3 regions of the Paenarthrobacter sp. 10L412 genome follow, and region 3 is predicted to be linked to each of the others. Evidence: predicted binding sites of a transcription regulator. Region 3 holds the regulator's gene; each other region holds the start of a gene.
The links. Region 3 encodes Rex, which represses fermentation and respiration genes when NADH is low (regulators of the CRP and FNR family bind a similar motif). Its sites were predicted from a motif close to CTTGTGAANNNNTTCACAAG; they were not measured.
Positions count from the first base shown of each region.

Region 1: AC1DD7_RS07395 (queuosine precursor transporter) is a predicted target of Rex. The motif match lies at 2,415-2,434, and genes of this name have one in related genera.
Region 2: AC1DD7_RS20040 (glyceraldehyde-3-phosphate dehydrogenase) is a predicted target of Rex. The motif match lies at 2,802-2,821, and genes of this name have one in related genera.

Region 1 is NZ_JBFTJT010000005.1:158,547-163,470, forward strand. Features, by position in the region: gene AC1DD7_RS07385 (SRPBCC family protein) at 1-47, shown strand, start outside; gene tgt (tRNA guanosine(34) transglycosylase Tgt) at 95-1,411, shown strand; gene AC1DD7_RS07395 (queuosine precursor transporter) at 1,490-2,200, opposite strand; gene AC1DD7_RS07400 (TetR/AcrR family transcriptional regulator) at 2,489-3,151, shown strand; gene AC1DD7_RS07405 (TIGR01777 family oxidoreductase) at 3,151-4,047, shown strand; gene AC1DD7_RS07410 (hypothetical protein) at 4,047-4,460, shown strand; gene AC1DD7_RS07415 (methyltransferase family protein) at 4,541-4,924, opposite strand, start outside.
Region 2 is NZ_JBFTJT010000016.1:15,398-20,321, forward strand. Features, by position in the region: gene AC1DD7_RS20020 (Nif3-like dinuclear metal center hexameric protein) at 1-713, shown strand, start outside; gene AC1DD7_RS20025 (zinc ribbon domain-containing protein) at 804-1,541, shown strand; gene AC1DD7_RS20030 (YaaA family protein) at 1,543-2,307, opposite strand; RNA gene rnpB (RNase P RNA component class A) at 2,365-2,756, shown strand; gene AC1DD7_RS20040 (glyceraldehyde-3-phosphate dehydrogenase) at 3,041-4,528, shown strand; gene AC1DD7_RS20045 (hypothetical protein) at 4,600-4,809, shown strand.
Region 3 is NZ_JBFTJT010000025.1:31-4,954, forward strand. Features, by position in the region: gene AC1DD7_RS23490 (HAD family hydrolase) at 155-970, opposite strand; gene AC1DD7_RS23495 (glutaredoxin family protein) at 1,103-1,357, shown strand; gene AC1DD7_RS23500 (redox-sensing transcriptional repressor Rex) at 1,441-2,148, shown strand; gene AC1DD7_RS23505 (hypothetical protein) at 2,197-3,093, opposite strand; gene AC1DD7_RS23510 (hypothetical protein) at 3,359-4,051, opposite strand; gene AC1DD7_RS23515 (YceI family protein) at 4,245-4,796, opposite strand.

The DNA of each region.
Region 1 (4,924 bases), on a different contig from region 3:
TCAGGTCCTCCTGGGATAACTGGAAGGCTGAGAACTACAGCTCCTAGGACGGGTTCCGCAGGTTACCCGGGGTAAAGCTGGCACACTTGGTAGCGTGCCAGCTTCCGCTTTCCTGCCCTCGTCTCCTCCGTCCACTGCCTTGCCGGGTCTTTCTTCACGGCAATCCGGGTTCTCCTTTACGGTGGGCCAGCGCCTGACCGAAACGTGTTCGCCGTCGGACGCCTTGATCGAAGCCAATGGCGGCACTTTCCTGGGCCGGACCGGAACCATCACCACGCCGCACGGAACCATCCAGACGCCCGCGTTCATCGCCGTCGGAACCAAAGCAACAGTCAAGGCCGTGCTGCCCGAGTCCATTGCCGGGCTCGGCGCGCAGGCAGTGCTTGCCAACGCCTACCACCTGTACCTGCAGCCGGGCCCTGAGATCCTCGACGCCGCCGGCGGGCTGGGTGCTTTCATGAATTGGTCCGGACCGACGTTTACGGATTCCGGCGGATTCCAGGTGATGAGCCTGGGCTCGGGGTTCAAGAAGGTCATCGACATGAAGAATGTGGACACCTCCGGCCCCGACGACGCGGTGGCGCCCGGCAAGGAACGGCTGGCCCACATTGATGATGACGGCGTGTGGTTCAAGTCGCACCTCAACGGGGACAGGCACCGCTTCTCCCCCGAGATCTCCATGCAGGTCCAGCATCAGATCGGCGCTGACATCATGTTCGCGTTCGACGAGCTGACCACGTTGCAGAACTCCCGGGCCTACCAAGAGGAATCGCTGGAGCGGACCCGGTTCTGGGCTTTGAGGTGCTTGGAAGAGCATGCCCGTTTGACTTCCGCCCGGGTGGGGAAGCCGTACCAGGCGCTGTTCGGGGTGATCCAGGGCGCGCAGTACGAGGATCTGCGCCGAAAGGCATGTCAGGACCTTGGAGCCATGCCTTTTGACGGGTACGGGATCGGCGGTGCTTTGGAAAAGGAGAACCTGGGCACCATCGTGCGGTGGTGCAATGAGGAACTTCCTGAAAACAAGCCGCGGCACCTGCTGGGCATTTCCGAGCCGGACGACATCTTCACGGCAATCGAGAACGGGGCCGACACGTTCGACTGCGTCTCACCCACCCGCGTGGCACGGAACTCCGCGTTCTATACCCCGTCCGGTCGGTTCAACCTGTCCGGTGCCCGCTATAAGGCCGATTTCGGACCGCTGCAGGATGGCTGCGACTGCTACACCTGTGGAAACTATTCGCGCGCGTACATCCACCACCTGTACAAGGCCAAGGAAATGCTCTCGGCAACGCTGATCTCCATCCACAACGAGCGCTTCGTGGTGAAGATGGTGGACGATGCACGGTTGGCCATCGAGTCCGGGGATTTCTTCGAGTTCAAGGCGGAGACGCTGGGCCGGTACTACTCGTAGCATCGAGATCGCCGGAAACGTGCGTGGACGTCTGGAAACTTCCAACGAACTGGCGCGGCTCCGGCGATCTCGGCAAACCTAGGCCGCGACCGGCCCGTAGCTCGGCTCGCGCTTCTTGATGTAGCCAACCACCAATACGGTGATCGGCACGAACAGGAACTCCACGGCCGTCTTGTAGACAAAGCCCACCAGGACATAGTTGGCGAACATGCCGAAGTCGGTGATGCCAATGACCGAGGCCGCGATGCTGCAGAAGATCAGGGTGTCCACGAATTCGCCCACTACGGATGAACCCATGAGCCGTGCCCACAAGGTCTTCTCGCCCGTGCGCTCCTTCATTTTCACCAGGATCCAGGAGTTGATGGTCTGACCGGCGAGGAAGGCCAGGAGTGAAGCGAGCACGATCTGCGGGACGGGGCCAAGTGCGCCTTCGATAGCTGCCTGCTTGGCGGTTCCATACTCGTCCGTGAAACCGGGCAGCACGATGATCACCCAGTAGCAGAGAGAAGCGAAGACTGAGAGAGCGAACGAGGTAATGATGGCCTTGCGCGCCACCTTGAAGCCGTACACCTCACTCATGACGTCGCCCAGGATGTAGGCGAGCGGGAACAGGAAGAATCCGCCATCGGTGATGATCGGACCAAGCACGACGCCCTTGGATGCGCCGATATTGGACAGGATCAGCACCACGGCCATGATGGCGAGCATGATGCCAAAGTACGGGGATCCGATCGAGGCGAAGCGGGGTGCAGGCTTGCTCAAGGTGCTGGAGCCGGAAGGCGAGGGCATGGGTCATCCATTTCGTAGTGGTTCGCACGGGCGCTGTTTCAGGCGCCCGGCTGTATTAGCACTGTGGTTGGTGGGGGCTCGGCCCAACACCAGCTTTATTGTCCCACCCACCAACGCTCTCTCACATCCAGACCCGTTTCCGGCGGATGTTCTCTCACATCCAACGGGGTTTCGGCGGACGAACTCTCACATCCAACCAACTCTTCGGCGACCGTTTCTGAACGTGTTCAAATTCGGGGGTATACTCGTTATTGAACGCGTTCAAAACCTGGTTAGAGGAGTAGCGCCATGGCAGCAAAAAGCGAACAGACCCGGCAGCTTGTAGCCGACGTCGCACTGAAAATGTTCCGCGAAATCGGCTTCGAGAAGACCACCATGCGTGCCATCGCACAGGAGGCGGGAGTTTCCGTCGGCAATGCCTACTACTACTTCGCCTCCAAAGATGAACTCGTCCAGGAACTGTACATCCAAGTCCAGAACGAGCATGCGGAGGTTGCGGCACGAGCCCTCAGGGACGTCCACGATCTCGCAGGTCGACTGAAAGCCGTACTGCACACCGGCGTCGACGTCATGGCGCCGTATCACCAGTTCGGCTCAGATTTCATCGCGACTGCGATCCGGCCGACGTCGCCAGTCAACCCATTCGGCGAGGCGTCCACCGCCGCCCGCGAGGCTTCGCTGGCGATCTTCCGGTCCGCCGTCGACGGTTCCTCCCCCGCCGTCGCCAAAAAGCTGCGCGAAGATCTACCGGAGCTGCTGTGGCTTGCATATATGGGTGTCGCACTTTTCTGGGTTTACGACAAATCCGAGGGCCAACGGCGCACGCGGAAACTGATCGACGGCGCCGCGCCCCTGGTAGCGCGGGGGTTGTCGCTCGCGAAGATTCCCGGCGTCAGCAAGGTATTTGACGACGCTCTGGGACTCGTCCGCAGCGTGAAGGAAGGCTCGTAATGCCGCACACAGTGGTCCTTGCGGGCGCTACCGGCTTCATTGGCAGTTACTTCAAGCATCGCTTTGTTAATGAGGGTTGGCAGGTTCGGACGGTCGGGCGGGATGCTTCAACTGATGCTCTATGGAACGACGACGGCGCCATCGCCAAGGTGCTGAACGGCGCCGAACTGCTGGTGAACCTCGCCGGACGATCTGTGAATTGCCGCTACAACGACCGGAACCGCCAGGAGATCGTGGACTCCCGGGTTTTGACAACTCGTGTCCTGGCCCGTGCCGTTGCTCGATGCGCCGACCCGCCTGGGACATGGATCAACGCCAGCACTGGCACCATCTATCGGCACGCAGAGGACCGCTCACAATCTGAAGCATCGGGTGAGCTGGGGCGCGGGTTCTCTGTAGACGTGGCCCGTGCGTGGGAGGACGAGTTGGCTGCTGCCAATGTTCCGGGCACTCGAAAGGTCCCGCTTCGCATTGCGATCGTCCTCGGTCCGGGCGGCGGCGTGATGACTCCCCTGCGGAATCTGGCCCGGCTTGGTTTGGGTGGGCATATGGGGCCGGGCACGCAGAAGTTCAGCTGGATCCATGTGGAGGATCTGTTCCGCGCCGTGGTGTTTGTCCACGGGCAGCCCGCACTCACGGGCCCAGTAAACGCAGCAACGCCGTATGCCGTGGATAACCGCGAACTGATGTCGCTGGTTCGGCAAAGTATGGGTGTCCCGTTTGGCATCCCGACGCCAGCTTGGCTGCTCGAAGCCGGAGCGCTCCTCATCCGGACACAGACGGAACTGGTGTTGAAGAGCCGGTGGGTCGAACCCCGGAAGTTAGTCGATGCAGGATTCACCTTCACATATCCAGCTCTGGCCGGTGCACTCAACGCGATCGCAAGGGGCAAGTGATGAGTCTGACCGCCCCTTCGGAAGTCTGGACCTACGGGCCAAAGGATCGAGTGGTTTTGGGCTGGAAGGCCCTGGTGATAGGCATCTTGATCTCACACCTGGTGTTCGGCATCCTCTTTGCCCTATCAAACCCAGCATGGGGCGTCGTTTTGTTCGTCTTCAGTGCCCCACCAGCTTGGGCAATCGGTGCCGCGGTGGGCTCACTCTTGGGCTTGGCGCTGCGACGCATCCGAAACCAATGGATTCACGTCGCAGCATTCTTCACGACCGCGGCACTAATGTGTGTCCCCTTCGGAGGTTTTTGGAGTCCAACAGCATGGGCCTTTCCGTTGAGCATTGCCGTCGCAGCCGGAATCGCGCGCCTCTCCATTTGGAAAATCGTCCGCATAAACGACACACCTTCTCTCACATAATTACCGCCTCCCCAGAACGTTCTCTCACATCCCGACGCCTTCCGGGCAACGTTCTCTCACATCCCGCAGCGCGCGAGGGATCATCGGCGCCGTGATCTTGTGCCTAGGTAGCGGCGAACCCTTTTCGCGTATTCCGCATAGGGTCGCCCAAAGACCTCCAACAGCGCAGCCTCTTCGCGCAGTACACCCCTGTGGTCCACGAGCATTCCGATCGGCAAAGTCACGAGCACCCATGATGAACCGGCGAGTGTCCCCACGCCCAAATGGATGAGCCACCACCCCACGTACATAGGATGGCGGGTCACTGCATAAGGGCCGCTTGTTACGAGCTCCCCAGGCCTCTCCAAATCGAAAGTGCCCGTCGAGCGGCGGTCTCGTTCAGCCAAGGCCCAGGCATTCAGCCCACCGCCAATCGCCAGCAGACCAGAACCCACCATCCTGTGAAGCGCGTCGGACCCCGGCAA
Region 2 (4,924 bases), on a different contig from region 3:
CCGTGGATCCCACCCTGGCTGTCATCGACGAGGCCATTGAATGGGGTGCCGGGCTCCTGATTACGCATCATCCGTTGTTGCTCAAAGGCGTGAACTCCGTCGCGGCCACCTCCGCGAAGGGCTTGGCCGTGCACCGGCTTATCGAAGCAGGCACCGGACTCCTGACCGTCCACACCAACGGTGACTCCGCCGTCGGGGGCGTATCGGACGTGTTGGCGGACGCTTTTGGCCTGGAAAATGTTGCTCCACTTACCCCTGCCGCCAATGGCTTGCCCGAGGAAGGCATTGGCCGGGTTGGTGATCTTCCTGAGCTCATGACCCTGGGTGATTTCGCTGCCCGCGTCTTTGGGATGCTCCCCGCGGTGGCCGGAGGGGTTCGCGTGGCCGGCGACAAGGACGGTCTGCTGCGGCGGGTCGCCGTCTGTGGTGGGGCTGGGGACAGCTTGTTCGACGCCGTCAGGGCCAGCAACGCAGATGTGTATGTGACAGCGGACATGCGGCACCATCCGGCGTCGGAGGCGCGGGAAGGTGCCGTCAACGGCCGTCCGTACCTCATTGACGTCTCGCATTTTGCCAGCGAATGGCTGTGGCTGCCCGTAGCCGCGGAAGCGCTCGGCAATGTACTGGGTGATCAGGGCTACGACGTCGAGATCCGCGTGAGCAGCACCAACAGCGATCCCTGGGACTTCATACTCACTCCCGGCGGGGACTAGAGTCTAGAAGATACGGACGATCCCAATGAACATGGGCCGTCCAGCCGGAACTGATCCCCAGGCCCGGAAGCGATACAAGCGGAGGTAAGCGTGGCGAAAGCAGCACCGGCAGAACAACTGAAATTGCTTGAACTGCAGGGACTGGATGCCAAGCTCAAATCGTTGGCCGGCCGCCGGAAGGTGCTGGAAACGGATCCGCGGATAGCTGACCTGCAGGATGCACTGAACGTAGCCAATGGTGAACTTGGCGCTGCCAAGATGGCACTGCACGACGCCGAAGCTGAACTGCGTCGTTCCGAAGCGGACGTGGAGCAGGTCGCCTCCCGCATCGAACGTGACGAAGCCAGGCTCAACAGCGGAACCGGTCTCTCCAAGGACCTGGTGGCGCTTCAGAGTGACATCGCATCCCTTAACAAGCGCCGCTCCGACCTGGAGGACGTTGAGCTTGAAATCCTGGAGCGTTTGGACGCCCTGCGGGAACGCCAGGCCGCGCAACAGGCAATCGTGGATGACATCCAGGGTTCATTTGCCGGCATTCGCGCCGAATTGGATGAAGCGATTGCTGAGATCGCGGCCGAGGAAACCGTGGTCCGCGGGCAACGTGCCGCTTTCGCGGAGGCCCTGGACGCCGGAATGCTTGCAGTCTATGAGAAGACGATTGCCAGGCGCGGTGTCGGCGCCGCCAGGCTCTTCCACGGTAAATCGGAAGGTTCAGGGATGATGCTCAGCCCCGGCGACCTCGCTGAAGTCAAAGCTGCGGCTGACGACGACATCGTTTTTTGCCCAGACTCCGGATGCATCCTGGTCCGTTCGGCCGAGTGGAACTGACCTAGCTGCCCAGAATGATGTTAAGGGCGTGTGGCTTGCGGGCCGTGCCGGGGACGAGTTCCGCCCGCCAGATCTCTTTGGCCGCTTTCAGCAGTTGATCAGGTGATGCGGGCGCCTTCCCGCGCCTGGTCACCAGATGCCTGGCAAACTCACCCCGCGTGTGTTTGGCGAAGTGGCTGACCACCGTGCGTTTGCCGTTTGCCTCGTTGAAAACATTCACTGTGACGGTCTGCGCTGCTGGGGGAGCCCACGCCGCTGCATACGTGCTGGAACGGCAATCAACCAGCAATTCTCCTTCAGCCCGTTTCGCGAGGGCCTCATTCAGGTTCGGCTTCCAGAAGGAGGCGAGGCGTCCGACGTCGGGCAGTGCCGTTCCCATGGACAGCCGGTAAGCCGGCACATGGTCACCAAAACCGATGGCACCCCACAGTGCCGAAACCACCAAAATCGATTCGGTTGCCTTGCGTCGTTGGGCCGGCGTCATGGAATTGAAGCCGAGCGCGTCATACAGGACTCCGGAGTACACCTGGTGGGCCGGCGCCGCCGGTTCTGCGTGCAGCCGGGTATTACGTTCGACGTCGTCCTTCAGCGAGGCGCCGACGCCAAGCAATGCCAGGGCGTCCTCGTGCGCGCTGACGGTGCCCAACGATTCCAGGACCTTGGCCCGGTACGGGTTGAGCTCCGGAAAGCTGAGCGACTCCCATTCGACGGCGGGACCTTTGACGGCGGGGGTCTTGCCTTCGGAAGGCGGCAGCAGAATCAGCACCAGACGATATTACCGGGGACCGAGGCAACCCTCGACGCCGGTAGACTGTACGGCGGATGGGTTGACCAGGCGGTCGCGCGTCACGGAAGTGGCTCGAGGAACGTCCGGGCTCCGCAGAGCAGGGTGGTGGGTAACGCCCACTCGGGGTAACCCGCAGGCCAGTGCCACAGAAAACAGACCGCCTGCGCGTGGTGGTGCTTGCATCAGCACGCGGCAGGTAAGGGTGAAACGGTGGTGTAAGAGACCACCAGCTCCCTGGGTGACCGGGGAGGCTAGGTAAACCCCACCCGGAGCAAGGCCAGACAGGACACGTTTGAGGGCTGCTCGCCCGAGTGTCCGGGTAGGCTGCTGGAGGGCGTCGGCAACGGCGTTCGTAGATGGATGGCCGCCACTCCTTTGCCGGCAACGGCAAAGGATGACAGAACCCGGCGTATCGGTCAACCCATCCACATTTGCCACTGAGGTCCCGGGCATATGACGTCCATTGTGACTGCCATGTGAGTGATTTCACGCCCCCCGGCACCCAAGAGGGCGCCCTTCCGCCTTAGACTTGTTATGAACGTAGATGTTCTGCCGCCGGGACTGCGTTCGCAGCCGGCGGTCTTTTCTTTGCAATCGTTCAAGGCGCTGTGGGTGGACCGAAGCCCGGCCAGTGCCCGTGCCGCAGGATTACTCCGGGCGGCCGCCATCTGCATACGAGGACGTATGTGGTTGACCCAAGGAAGGTAGTTCTGTGAGCCAGACGTCAGATTCTTGTCTTGATAAGTGGATGGGCCGGGAGGCTCTCGCCGAGGCCATGATTCCGGTGATCGGCCGGTTGTACCGGGAAAACAACGTGGTCACGAGCATCCACGGCCGGAGCCTGATCAACAAGTCGACCATGAACATCCTGAAGGCCCACCGCTTTGCGCGCCGGATGAGCAACACCGAGCTGCTGCTCGAAGAAACCGCACCCCTGTTGAACGCTCTTGCTGAGCTGGAACTCGGTGCGGCTGCAATCGACATTGCCCGCCTCACGGAGAAGTTCCGCGTCGAGGGCCACGGCACCTCCTTGGATGAGTTCCTGCGGGCAGAGCTCGCCGAAATCGTCGGAAAGCGTGGCGCTGATGACCGCACCAGCACCGACGTCGTGCTGTACGGCTTTGGCCGCATCGGCCGCCTCCTTGCCCGCATCCTGATTGAAAAGGCCGGTGGCGGGCATGGCCTGCGGCTGCGTGCCATCGTTGTCCGCAAGGGCGCCGAGAACGACCTCGTCAAGCGTGCCAGCCTCCTGCGCCGCGACTCCGTACACGGTTCCTTTGAAGGAACCATCCGCGTGGACGAAGAAGCCAACACCATCACCGCCAACGGCGTTCAGGTCCAGGTCATCTACTCCGACAACCCCGCCACCGTGGACTACACCGCCTACGGCATCAAGGATGCCCTGGTAGTGGACAACACCGGACGTTGGCGCGATGCGGAGGGCCTGTCCCAGCACCTGCAGAGCAAGGGCGTTTCGCGCGTCCTGCTGACGGCTCCGGGCAAGGGCGATCTGAAGAACATCGTCCACGGAATCAACCAGTCCGACATCTCCGATGACGACAAGATCGTCACGGCTGCGTCGTGCACAACCAACGCCATTACTCCGGTACTGAAGGCCATCAACGATAAATTCGGTATCATCCACGGCCATGTTGAAACGGTGCACTCGTTCACGAACGACCAAAACCTCATCGACAACTTCCACAAGGGAGACCGCCGCGGCCGTTCGGCAGCGCTGAACATGGTTATCACGGAGACAGGCGCAGCCAAGGCTGTTGCCAAGGCGCTTCCGGAACTTCAGGGCAAGCTCACCGGTAACGCGATCCGCGTACCTACCCCGGATGTGTCGATGGCGATCCTGAACCTCAACCTTGCGAACGGCACCACACGCGATGAGGTCAACGACTACCTCCGCGAAATGTCGCTGCACTCGCCGTTGCGCAAGCAGATCGACTACATCGACTCGCCGGACGTTGTCTCCACCGACTTCGTTGGTTCCCGCCGCGCAGGCATCGTCGACGGTCTGGCCACTATTTCCAACGACAAGAACCTCGTGCTCTACGTTTGGTACGACAACGAATTCGGCTACTCCTGCCAGGTGGTCCGCGTCATGGAGGAAATGGCCGGCGTCAACCCGCCGTCCTTCCCCGCCCGCGACATCGTGGCGCCTATTGCAGTCCTTGAGGCAGCCAACGCCTAAGCCGGGAAGTATTCACGGGTTTCCCGGCTGTGTTACTGGTATCAGCCGGGAAACCTGACCAAAATGGGTTCATGGAAAATGAATCGACTTTGGAACACGAGACAACGCTGGAACACGCGCTGGATGTAGCACGGGCCAACCACAAGCAGGCACAGAAACTGCTGGACCAGGCCATGGCAGCAAACGCCGCCGGGGACGTCAGCGACGAACGCGTCCAGCAATTGCGTACGCTGCTGGAGGTGGCTGCTGAAGACCTCCAACGCGTTATGCGTGAGCAGTAACCCGGGGAAGTTCCCCGTCACTGCAGTGTGACTTCTCCTACACACTGTGGATATCGGCTCTGACTGTCGGTGGCGTGTCCTACGCTCGAAGGACACCACCCACCCCGACTGGACG
Region 3 (4,924 bases):
CCGGTGACAACACTCTCAAGATCATCGGATCGACAGAGGAACGCAATCATGCCGGGGCAGCAGGCCAGCACACCCACATCCTGCACCAGGAAACGGGCTACGAAAAAGGTAACGAGGAACGGTGGAAATGCGTTCGGATGTGAGAGAGGAAGGGCTAGCGGGGGCTGCGGAACTTTGAGAATCCACGCCACAGCCCGTAGATGGCACCGCCCACGGTTGCCGCCTTCAGCCCCAGGGTTGCTGCACGGCGTCCGGATCGGAAATCGTAGACGGGCCAGTTGTTGTCGCGGGCATGCCGGCGCAGCTTGGAGTCGGGGTTGATCACCACGGGGTGACCCACCATAGTGAGCAGCGGGATGTCATTGGCGGAGTCGCTGTAAGCCCAGCAGTGGTCCAAGTCCAAGCCTTCTTGGTCAGCTATGAGTTGGACAGCGATAGCCTTGGCCGGCCCGTGCAGGATGTCACCCACAAGCTTGCCGGTATACATTCCGTCATGGACCTCGCCCACGGTTCCCAGCGCGCCCGTCAGGCCCAGCCTTGTGGAAATGACAGTGGCAACCTCAATTGGGGTTGCCGTCACCAGCCAGACCCTCCGGCCGACACGGAGGTGTTGCTCGGCGAGCGCCTTGGTTCCAGGCCAGATCCGGGACTCGATCATTTCGTCATAAACTTCTTCGCCCAGGGCTTTGATGTCCTCCACGGTGATCCCGGCGGCCAACGTCAGGGCCGAGTCCCGCACGGCATGGACGTCGTCCATGTTCTCGCCCCGCATCACAAACTTGAACTGCTTCCACGCGAATCCAGCTGCCTGGGACAGAGTGAATGCCTTGCGTTCGTACATCTTGCGGGCCACATGGAAGAGGCTGGCGCCCTTCATCAAAGTGTTGTCGACGTCGAAGAAAGCGGCTTCGCCGGTGTGCTGTGGCACCTTGGCGTCGGCGACCACAGCGGCGTTCTTCTCGTCGGGCATGCCTTGAGTCTAGTCAATCGCCGGGCCCCGGCGTTGAGGGCGCACGGTGGGGGCTGCCCTGCGGGATGTGAGAGAGCGTTGGGGGTTTGGGGGTTGGATGTGAGAGAGGGTTGGGGCGGTTACCGTTGTGTCATGGCTATTCCCGACGTCGTTCTCCTCACCAAAGCTGACTGCCACCTGTGCACGGAGGCGCGTGCCGCCGTCGAGCGCGTTACCTCGGCACTGGGCGTCCAGTGGACCGAGCAGGCAATCGACGGTAACGCCGAACTGCAGGAGCGTTACGCGGAGGAAATTCCAGTGGTGCTGGTGGATGGGGTCCAGCGCGATTTTTGGAAGATCGACGAGCAGCGCTTGACCCGTACTCTGAAAAGAGTCCTTGAAGGCTAAGGATCAAGGGTCTTTGTTACCCGGAAGTACCGGCTTTTGTTGAGTCCGGCCAAGGGCCATAGAGTGGAACAACAAGCGACGCAATGGAGAAAACCGTGACTGCGCTGGAACCGTCCCCGGGGGCAACAAGCGGGGACAACGAACCTGCCGCCAAGCAGATCCCGCCCGCGGCTGTGGCCCGGATGACCCTCTATTTGCGCGCGCTCAACTCGCTCCTGGCAGAAGGCGTGGAACGTGTGTCATCGGACGCGTTGGCCGAGGCTTCAGGCGTCAGTTCCTCCACGCTTCGCAAGGACCTCTCCTATGTTGGCTCGTACGGGACCCGCGGGGTGGGCTATGAAGTCCAGTACCTGAGCCGTCACATTGCCGCAGCCCTTGGCTTGACGCACGACTGGAAGGTCGCAATTGTCGGTGCCGGTAACCTCGGCAAGGCGCTGGCGCGGTACGGCGGCTTCGAGTCGCGGGGCTTCGACGTCGTGGCTATTTTCGACGCAGACCCCATGGTGATCGGCAATGAGGTGGGTTGGTTGCGGGTCAGCGATTCAGCAGAACTTGAACGTGTCCTGGAGCGCACCCACACCAACATGGTGGTGCTGGCTTTGCCCGCCACAGTGGCGCAGGCAGTCTGTGATCGCGTCATCGCTGCCGGAATCCGGAGCATCCTGAGTTTTGCTCCGGTTCTCCTGCAGGTTCCGCCGCACGTGAACCTCCGCAAGGTGGACATGGCCACCGAGCTGCAGATCCTGGCGTACCACGCACAACGGGCGCAAACACCGGGTCAGGCTGTCTAGCCTTACCGGGTCCGCGCCCGCTGACGTGACTACAAAGAGCTTGGTGGCTTAGCGGCCGTAAGGGTTCTGGTAAGGGTTACCGAACGGCTGCGGCTTGCGGAAGTACGGAGCCGACGCCGGCAGGTACAGCAGGACGATTGCGGCAACTCCCAGCAGGATCACCAAGAGCTGCAGGACGCCGTACGTGGCACCGAACTGGAACAGTCCGGCGAGGCCAAGGACAGAGATCGCCGCGAAGACGGTGCCCAGGATCCTGGCCCAGTTCTTGCCCTTGCGGACCGGGAATGCAACCAATGCGTAGAGGCCAAGGGACACGATGGCCCCAATGATTGCGGCAACGACAATACCGCCACGCATGCCTTCCAGGGAGCCTTCGGGGAATTCAGTGCCCTGCTGTGCGGCCTGCTGGATCATCGAGTTGATGAAGGCATCCGAACCGGTGGTGGCCAGGATCAGCGAGCTGATGGCGGACAGGATGCCCGCTGCGATGATCATCCAGAAGGAGATGTTGACCAGCTGCGGAACTGTGGTGGGTCCGGGCTGCTGGCTGGGCCAGTTGGTGTCCTGGCCATATTGCGGAGCCTGCTGACCGTAGGGAGATGGCTGCTGGCCGTACGGCGACTGCTGGCCAAACTGGGGCGACTGCTGACCATATTGGGGAGTCTGCTGGCCATACTGCGGGGTTTGCTGGCCATACTGGGGAGCCGGGGGCTGACCGTACTGCGGAGCGGCCGGGGACTGCTGACCGTACTGTGGAGCGCTCGGCTGCTGACCATATTGGGGAGTCTGCTGACCATACTGCGGTGTCTGCTGGCCATACTGGGGCGTGGATGGCTGGCCCGGCTGCTCAGGCTTGTTGGCGTCGCCCTTGTTGGCATCACCGGTGTTGGCGTCGCCCGGATTGGCGTCCCCCGCGTTGGACGGCGGGTATGGAGGGTTGCTCATGGCATTCCTTTGCTTGTGTTCGACTGCTGGTACGGCTGCCGGGATCAGCAAAAAGACCCTGCCCCCAGCCTGGTTCTGCTTCCACCGTACCTCCGGGGTCCGGTGCTGCGGATGATCACACGCAGGAATTTCCTGCTTCCGACGAAATCATCACCATGGCGTACGCCTTCATGATGAAGGCCGTGGTGGTCCGATGGACCACCACGGCCTCGTGCACCTGTCAGGGCGGCTTGGATGAGAGCCCGACGGCGATACTTCAGTCGGGTTAGACGGCGCCCTTTACTGCCTTGAACCACAGCTGCGAGTTCGGCAACCACATCAGCACAACGGCCACTGCGCTGACCAGGAAACCAAACCAGTTGCCACCCAGGCCCGCACCGGGTCCGCCGGCGTTGATGGAGCCAAAGATGGCGAGCAACAGCGAAACCGCGGCGAGGACAGTGAGGGCAAGGCGTGCCCATTCCTTGCCTTCCTTCATCTTCATGGCGAGGACTATCTGGGCGGCCGCAACAGCCAGGCTGATGATCAGGAGAACAAGGAGGAGTGCGGCAACTCCCGGCATGAAAGCGAACGCTGCGATGATGGCGAAAAGCCCGATGAGGCCAAAGAGGAGGCCCAGGAGTCCCGAGATGACCCAAATGAAGTAGGACACCTTGAGCTCGGTGGGCAGGCCCATGGTCTTGAAGAGGCCCGAGAAACCACCTTGCGGAAGGACGTCATTGAAGTTTCGGGGTCCATCGGTGGGCATCTCGAAGTGGAAACCACCTGGCTGTCCTGGCTGCGCGGGTTGTGCCGGCTGGCCCTGTTGCGAATACTGGCCAGGTTGCGACGGCGGCTGGTAGCCCTGGGGTGGTTGGTAGCCCTGCGGCGGTTGGTAACCCGCAGGAGGAACGTTGCCGGGCTGCTGAGGCTGGGCGCCGGGCTGCTGAGGCTCTGGTGCTTCATCTGGGTTACTCATGGCATCACTTTAGACCGCAGGTTGAAGGATGCATAGGAAATTCGGAGCTACTTCGCAGCTAACTACAGGCTGTTTGCCGAATAATCGCAGGGTGACTTCTGAGCATGCGAAACGGCGCCCCCACAGCGGAACTGTGATGGGGCGCCGTTTACTCGGGACTGTCGTACAAACTCCCGTGCAAGCTGCCGTGGAGTTATGCAGCTGCTGGTGCGATGAACGCGAGTTCCAGGTTGATGACAACCTTGTCGCTGACAAGGACGCCGCCGGCCTCAAGCACGGCGTTCCAGGTCAGGCCGAAGTCCTTGCGGCTGATGGTGGTTTCGCCGGAGACGCCTGCACGGGTGTTGCCGAAGGGATCCACTGCGACGCCGTTGAATTCGGTTTCGATGGAAACTTCCTTGGTGACTCCCTTGATGGTGAGATCGCCCACAAGATCGAAGCCGTCGCCGTTTGCCTTGACGTGGCGGGATACGAAGGTGATCTCCGGGTACTTCTCCACATCGAAGAAGTCCTCGCCCTTGACGTGGCCGTCGCGGTTGACGTCGCCGGAGTCAAAGCTGGCCGTCCGGATAGTGGCGTTGACCTTCGAGTCGGTCAGCGTCTCGCCAACTTCGAGGGTGGCGTCGGCGTCCTTGAAGACGCCGCGGACCTTGCTGATGCCTGCGTGGCGGACGGTGAAGCCGATCTCGCTGTGGGAAGCGTCGAGGGTCCAGATGCCGGTGGTGACGTTGGCGGGAAGGGTCATCATGATGTTGCTCCTGTATGTAGTGGAAGGTACCGCTTGCTTGCCCGGTCGATTGGTTGATGCGTTTACTTGAAACGTCAACCGAGCTTCGTGTCTAGTATAAACATGCATATGCATCTTTTATTCCA